Regions from separate parts of the Devosia sp. P1_H9 genome, predicted to be linked through region 1. Evidence: predicted binding sites of a transcription regulator. Region 1 holds the regulator's gene; the other holds the start of a gene.
What was found. Region 1 encodes LexA, which represses DNA repair genes until DNA is damaged. Its sites were predicted from a motif close to TGTTCNNNNTGTGTTCNG; they were not measured.
Positions count from the first base shown of each region.

Region 2: radA (DNA repair protein RadA) is a predicted target of LexA. The motif match lies at 2,617-2,634, and genes of this name have one in related genera.

Region 1 covers NZ_JBFUCQ010000002.1:21,869-25,375, forward strand. The annotation lists gene AC1DYL_RS03130 (2-dehydro-3-deoxygalactonokinase) at 1-883, opposite strand, end outside; gene lexA (transcriptional repressor LexA) at 1,156-1,878, opposite strand; gene AC1DYL_RS03140 (hypothetical protein) at 2,181-2,729, shown strand; gene AC1DYL_RS03145 (sensor histidine kinase) at 2,785-3,507, opposite strand, start outside.
Region 2 covers NZ_JBFUCQ010000006.1:329,835-333,341, forward strand. The annotation lists gene purF (amidophosphoribosyltransferase) at 1-312, opposite strand, end outside; gene AC1DYL_RS14105 (CvpA family protein) at 404-1,054, opposite strand; gene radA (DNA repair protein RadA) at 1,179-2,567, opposite strand; gene AC1DYL_RS14115 (2'-5' RNA ligase family protein) at 2,813-3,457, opposite strand.

The sequences.
Region 1 (3,507 bases):
GTCCGGCGAGGGTGGCGTCGGTCGCATCGACGATGCGGGTCCGGGCGCCGAGCCGTTCAAAGCCCATCTGGTACAACCCGCAAAGGCCGACACTGCCCACCAGCGGAATCTCCGCCTCGCCGATCCAGTCGCGCTGGCCCCCGATCTCGGCGCCGATCAACAGGCCCGAGAGGAAACCGGCACACCATGCCGGGCTGCGGCCCGACAGCAGGGAGCCGGCGCGGACCTTGAACAGCGTCGCGGTCAAGCGCTGGGGGCGCTCGAGCCCCTGGTCGAGACCGGCAGCGAAGCCGACATCACGATCTTCGCCCTCGAGCTCACCACCGAGCGAATGGCGCAGCACCGAGTGGGTGCGCAGCAGCTCGAAGATCTCGCCGGTCATAGCGCTGGAGAAGCGCTCCAGCTTGGTGCCGGAAAGCAGCGCCCACTTGCTGTGGGTGCCCGGCATAACCGCGAGGCCGGAGAAGTTGGGGATCAGTGCCGAGAGCCCAAGCAATTGGGTTTCCTCGCCGCGCATCACGTCCTCCGCACCCAGATCGCGGAGGCAGACGCCAGGCAGGATGCGCGGGTTGTGCGGGCCGGGCATGTCGGGCGCAACGGCGCCGGCAGCGATGCGACCGAGTTCGGCGGGGGCGTCGAGATAGGGGGCCTCGATCCAGCCCTGCCGCGCGCCCGCCATGCCGCAGATCAGTACGTCCTCGACGTCATCGGCGACGCCGTTGAGCAGTGAGGTCAGCACATCGGGGTATTGCTCGCGACTGAGACGGCCCATGCCGTCCGGCGATGAGCGGGAGAAGGCGATCTCACCGGCGGAATCTATTCCCCATGCCCGCAGATTGGAGGTGCCCCAATCGACGGCGACCCATTCGACCTGTCCTGCCAAAACCCTCTCCCTTGCGCCGCCAGTTTGCCGCGCATCAAGCCATGCCGCTACATCGCAATCGGGAAGGTGGTCCACTCTCCTGGTATGATCGCGAAAGCCGCTCGCAGGCGGCGCCTCAGATCCGATGCGCCACTTGCTGCCAGCGGCGCGGAACGTAACGTCTTTGCCAGCCCAGCCCTAGTGCAATTGTTGTCCGCAGCGTCCGGATTCATAAGAAAAAGGGCCGGCTGAGGCAGCCGGCCCGAAGACCCGATTGGCGGCAGGTCAGGAGTTCAGTACTTGCGGAGCAGGCCAACCAGGCGGCCCTGCACCTTCACCCGGTCGGGCGGGAAGATGCGGGTTTCGTAGGCTGGGTTGGCGGCCTCGAGCGCTACCGAGTTGCCGCGACGGCGCAGCCGCTTCAGCGTCGCCTCCTCGTCATCTACGAGGGCGACGACGATCTCACCGGTCGAAGCGGCGTCCTGTTTCTTGATGAGCACGGTGTCGCCATCGAAAATCCCGGCATCGATCATCGAATCGCCGCGCACTTCCAGGGCATAATGTTCACCCGCACCGAGCATCTCGGGCGGCACCATGATGGAATGGCTGTGGGTCTGGATGGCCTCGATCGGAGTGCCGGCGGCGATCCGGCCCATCACCGGGACGGTGACCGCGCGGTAGGCGTCGGCGTTGGCCACCTGAGCCGCGGGGCGTGCCGGCGGGGTCGCGACCCGGCCAAGATTACCCTCGATGACGCTCGGCTCGAAGCGCGCCTTGCGGCCGCCGAGCGATGGATTCATCGAGTCCGGCAGTTTGATCACCTCGAGCGCCCGGGCCCGGTTGGGCAGGCGCCGGATGAAGCCGCGCTCCTCGAGCGCAGTGATCAGCCGGTGAATGCCCGACTTGCTGCGAAGATCGAGCGCATCCTTCATCTCGTCGAACGAGGGTGGGATGCCGGATTCTTTCATCCGCTCGTGGATGAACATCAGAAGTTCGTGTTGCTTGCGCGTCAGCATGGCGGCCCCGTGAGCAGAATCGGAACAAAGACTGAACGTGTTATACGTGTTCCAGTTATGTTCTGCAATCGGACGATGAATATTGCGTTACGATGGCGCTCCTGACGCGCCGAAAGAGAGGACGCGTGGCCGCGAAATCCTCTCGACGTCGAGGCCTTGCGTTTCGTTGACCTGCTGTCCACCAGGGCATACCGTCGAGAGATTGGCGTGTCGAACCCGCACACCCCAACCTTCTCAGCTGGAGCTGTGCTCGTTTCCACGGGCCAGTGAACTGGACTGTTTCTGAGGAGGAAAACATGTCTATGAAGTCAAGCCGTTATGCCATATCCGCAATGATCCTGGGGATCTTGCTCAGCCCCACCGTGGCGGCCGAAATGACCGATGCGGAATTGGTCGCCAACGCGCTGTCGGCAGCGCCGGTGGCGGTGGGCCAGAATGCCACGGTCGTGAACTTCGATGCTCAGATGCAGATGAAGACGCTCAAGGAGGGAACGAACGGCTTTACCTGCATGCCGGACAACCTGGCTTCGCCCACCAATGATCCAATATGCGTCGATGCCGGAGGCATGGCGTGGTTGACGGCATATAGCGAGAAGAAGGACCCACCCGAGGGCGTGGTCGGTTTCGGCTACATGCTGCAGGGCGAGTCGGCGCCCGACAACGTGGATCCGTTCGCGACCGCGCCGCCTGCAGGTCACGACTGGATGGTCGATGGGCCGCACGTCATGATCTTCAACGTCGCAGACGAGATGCTGGCCGGCTATCCCAAGGAAGAACATCCCGACCACACCCAGCCCTATGTGATGTGGCCAAACACTCCCTATGCCCACCTGATGATCCCCGTGCACTGACGACGGGATTGACTGGCGCGTGCCGGCGCATTGGTCGGCGCGCGCCACGGCCGGACTATTGCGGCTCGGCCGGTAGGGTAAGCTGCACGCTGAAGCCTTTGCCAGGCTGCGATGCAACCGTCAGTTCGCCACCGAGCAGACCCGCGATCTCTTCGACTATGGGCAGCCCAAGGCCGGCTCCGGGCTTGTCGCTGTTGCCGCGGCTGAAGCGCTTGCGCACTGCCGCCAGCTGCTCGGCGGCGACGCCCTTGCCGGTGTCGGCCACCTGCAGCACCACCACGCGGTCCCCTGTGGCGACGCCAACCGTCGCTTCAGAACCAGGTCCGGCGTAGGCGATGGCGTTCTCGATGAGGTTGCTCAGCAGTTCACCGAGCAGCATCGGGTCGCCGCGGACCAGCGCCGGTCCTTCGCCCTCGAGGCCAAGATCGATGTCGGCGGCATGGGCCCGGACGACATAGTCGCCTGTGCGCTCCCGGGCGAGCTCGAACAGATCGACAACCTGGAACTGCAGCCGATCGGACGCAGCCTCGTCGATCCTGGCGAGGAGCAGCAGTTGCGCGAGGACGCGCTCGGCGTGCACCACCGCGGCATCGGCGGTGCGGGCCGCCTCCCGTGCCGCGGCAGGGCTATCGGCGCGGAGCGCCAGCGCCAACTGAGTGCGGATGATGGTGAGCGGCGTGCGGAGCTGATGGCTGGCATTGCCGGTGAAATGGCGCAGGGCATCGAGAGCTGACGACAGCCGCGTCATGAACGAGTTGATCGTGTCGACCAGGCCCTG
Region 2 (3,507 bases), on a different contig from region 1:
CACGTTGCGGAGGATCGTTTCGCCGGTGGTCGAGTAGCGCACATGACCCATGGCAAGGTGGCCGGGGAGGCGGCCGACGGTCGCGGGATCGGTGAAGTGATCGCCGACGAGGCCCAGTTGGCGTTCGGAGTGGAACTGCTTGCCGTCGAAGCTGACGATACCAGCTGCTTCCTGGCCGCGATGCTGCAGGGCATGGAGTCCGAGCGCGGTAAGCGTGGCGGCTTCCGGATGGCCGAGGATGCCGAACACGCCGCACTCCTCGCGTAGCGTATCATGGTCCCATTCCGCGATCGGCTTGGCGTTTTGGGTCAAGTGGGCACCTCGGGTTCAGAGCGGGCCAAAGAAGACGGGACCGCAAATGCGGCCCCGGTCACAGATATGCAATGCGCTCACCCGAAATTCATCAGGTGTTGGTCGCAGCCCCATCGGCGGGCGGCTCGAGCGGCGCGTCGTTTTCCAGCTGGTCCGTGCCCTCTTCATTGGGCACGTCCGCATCGGGCGTCGGCACGTCGTCGGGCGAGGTGTCATCGCCCGTGCCGCCGCCGGCGCCACGCTGCAGGATATCGGTGACCTGCTTTTCGAGGTCGGGCGGCAACAGGCTGATGAGGCTATCGCCGAAATTCTTGAGGATCGGGAGCGAGCGCGATTCGGCCGCCCAGGATGGCAGGTTCGACGGCATCAGCCACAGCCCGAAGATCACCACGATGACCGCGATCAGCACGCCGCGCGCGACGCCGAAGATGAAGCCCAGCGTGCGATCGAGCGGCCCGATGCGGCTGTCGACGACGAAATCGGCGATCCGCATGGTGATGAGATGGAGGATGATCAGCGCCACGATGAAGGTGCCGAGCACCGTCACGATGTCGGCCACGATCGGCTCAGCGATGTAGCCGCGCGCGATTTCCTTGTGGTTGAAATAGGCATAGGCGGCGATGGCCGCGGAGCCCGCCCAGGTGGCGAGCGACAGCACTTCCCGCGTGAAGCCACGGGCCGTAGCCAGGATCGCCGAGATCAGGACGAGAACGCCGATGCCGACGTCAAATGCAGTCAACATGTAGAAAATCCGCCCGTGCGACCCGCTTCAAAATCCCGTGTAACCGCTAATCGTGGCAAAGCCAAGCGTCGAGGAAGCGCTGCATAGCCGATCTTCACGGAAAGCAGGAAGCGTGGCCAAACCGCTACTCCGCCGCCTGCTTCTGGCCGCGAGCGGCGATGCGTCCGATGAGCTCGGCAAGCTCGGCATATTCGCCCACGGCGATGCCGTTGGGCACGTCGCCCTTGCCCAGCCGGCCGGTCACCGCGCCTTGAAACCCGAGCTTTTGCGCCTCGCGCAGCCGCTGCGCCGCATGCGCCACCGGCCGCACGCCGCCGGCCAGCGAGATCTCGCCGAAATAGACATTGCTCGAGGGCAGCGGCGAGCCGGTGAGCGAGGAAATCAGCGCCGCCGCCACCGCGAGGTCAGCCGCGGTTTCGTTGATCTTCAGCCCACCCGCGACGTTGAGATAGATATCGTTGGCGCCGATCCGCACACCGCAGCGCGTTTCGAGCACGGCGAGCACCATCGACAGCCGCGACGAGTCCCAGCCGATGACGGCACGGCGCGGCGTGCCGAGCGGCGAGGGCGAGACCAGCGCCTGGATTTCGCACAGCACCGGGCGCGTCCCCTCCATGCCGGCGAACACTGCGGAGCCTGCCGCGTCCTTGTCGCGCTGGTCGAGGAACAGGGCGGACGGGTTGGCGACTTCGCGCAGACCGAGCGTCGACATCTCGAACACCCCGATCTCGTCGGTCGCGCCGTAGCGATTCTTCATGCCGCGCAGGATGCGGAAAGTGTGGCTGGCATCGCCCTCGAAATACAGCACCGCGTCGACCAGGTGCTCGACGACGCGCGGACCGGCGATCTGCCCGTCTTTGGTGACATGGCCGACCAGCACGACGGCGGCGCCGGATTTCTTGGCAAAGCGCGTCAGCGCCTGCGCCGAGGTGCGCACCTGCGTCACCGTGCCGGGCGCGCTCTCGACCCGGTCGGTCCACAGCGTCTGGATCGAATCGATGATCACGAGGTCTGGGGCAGGGCCGTTCTGCAGCGTGGCGAGGATGATCTCGACATTGGTCTCGGACGCCAGCAGCACTTCGCGATCGCCTAGCCCCAGCCGCTGCGCGCGGAGCCGGATCTGCGCCACTGCTTCTTCGCCCGAGACATAGACGACGCGCCGGCCGCGCTCGGCCATCGCCGCGGCGGCCTGCAGCAGCAGAGTAGATTTGCCGATGCCCGGGTCGCCACCGACGAGGACCGCGGAGCCCATCACGAAGCCGCCGCCGGTGACCCGGTCGAGCTCACCGATGCCGGTGACGACGCGTGCCGCGGTCTCGGTTTCACCGGCCAGCGGCAGCAGCGCGATCGGGCGCCCGCCGGCGACAGCCGATTTCGGCCCGGCGCCGACACCGGAATCGACGATCTCCTCGACGATGGTGTTCCACTCGCCACACGCTTCGCACCGCCCCTGCCAGCGTGTGGTTGCCGCGCCGCAGGCCTGGCAGACATAGGAGGTTTTGGTACGCGCCATGTGATGCCCCGACAGGCGATGAGAGGTAGCGGAGTATCGGCGCAAAGGCAAGAACGAAGAGTGAACGATACTGTGCCGAGACATCCGACAGCCCGCGGCTTCCGAATGCGCAAGTGGTCGAGCGGCGTCGCGACCTTCAACCTAGGCGTCGTGGCTCCGCTCACCCCACGCATCCTCCCCGTCACGGGGGAGGTGCCGCATCGAGTGTTCGGCGCCCATGGTGCCGGTCGAGGGATCGGGAGTGATCAGGGGCGAGCAACCGCTGCCGTGTCGCGGTCGGCCCTTGGCCACTCTCCGATTACCTCATATCGGCCTTGTCCATAGAAGCTCCGCACCAGTGCGAAGCCCTCGACGCGCAGGGTTGGCGGGTTTTCGAGCACCGTTTCGGGGGCGCTGACCCGGTCGTAAAGGAGGGTGAGGTGGAAGGCCTCGCTCGGGTCCGAGCGGGGCTCGAAGCCGCGCTCAAGCATGCCCCAGCGCAGCAGGCGCGACAGGTCGACCAGTGGCGTATCTGATCCGGGCGTCAGCGCCATCGGTGGCGCGCCGACGCGGCGTTTGACGCTCATCAATCTGGTCAAGGCGATGTCGAACGGCGTGAAGCCGATCGAGTCGCCGGTCGCCATTGCGGTCGCGAGATCCGGCCCCGACAGCTCCTGGTAGAAGCCGACGCCGACCAGCGAAATGTGGAGCGTCGTCGCCGGCAGCAGCGCGGCCGAGATGCCGTGCCGCCGCTGCTGATCGGTGACGATGGCCTGCAGCGCCGGCCGCAGCCTGCCGCCCACCAGCACGGCGAAAAACACCGGGTCGCGGCCCTGCCGCGGTGGCACCTTGATGGATTTGAACGGCCGGGTTTCGCTGGCAAACATCGACAGCTGCGGCAGATCGGTCATCTCATGGTCCTCCGTTTAGGGAGAAGCAGGGAACCATTGAGGCAAAACGC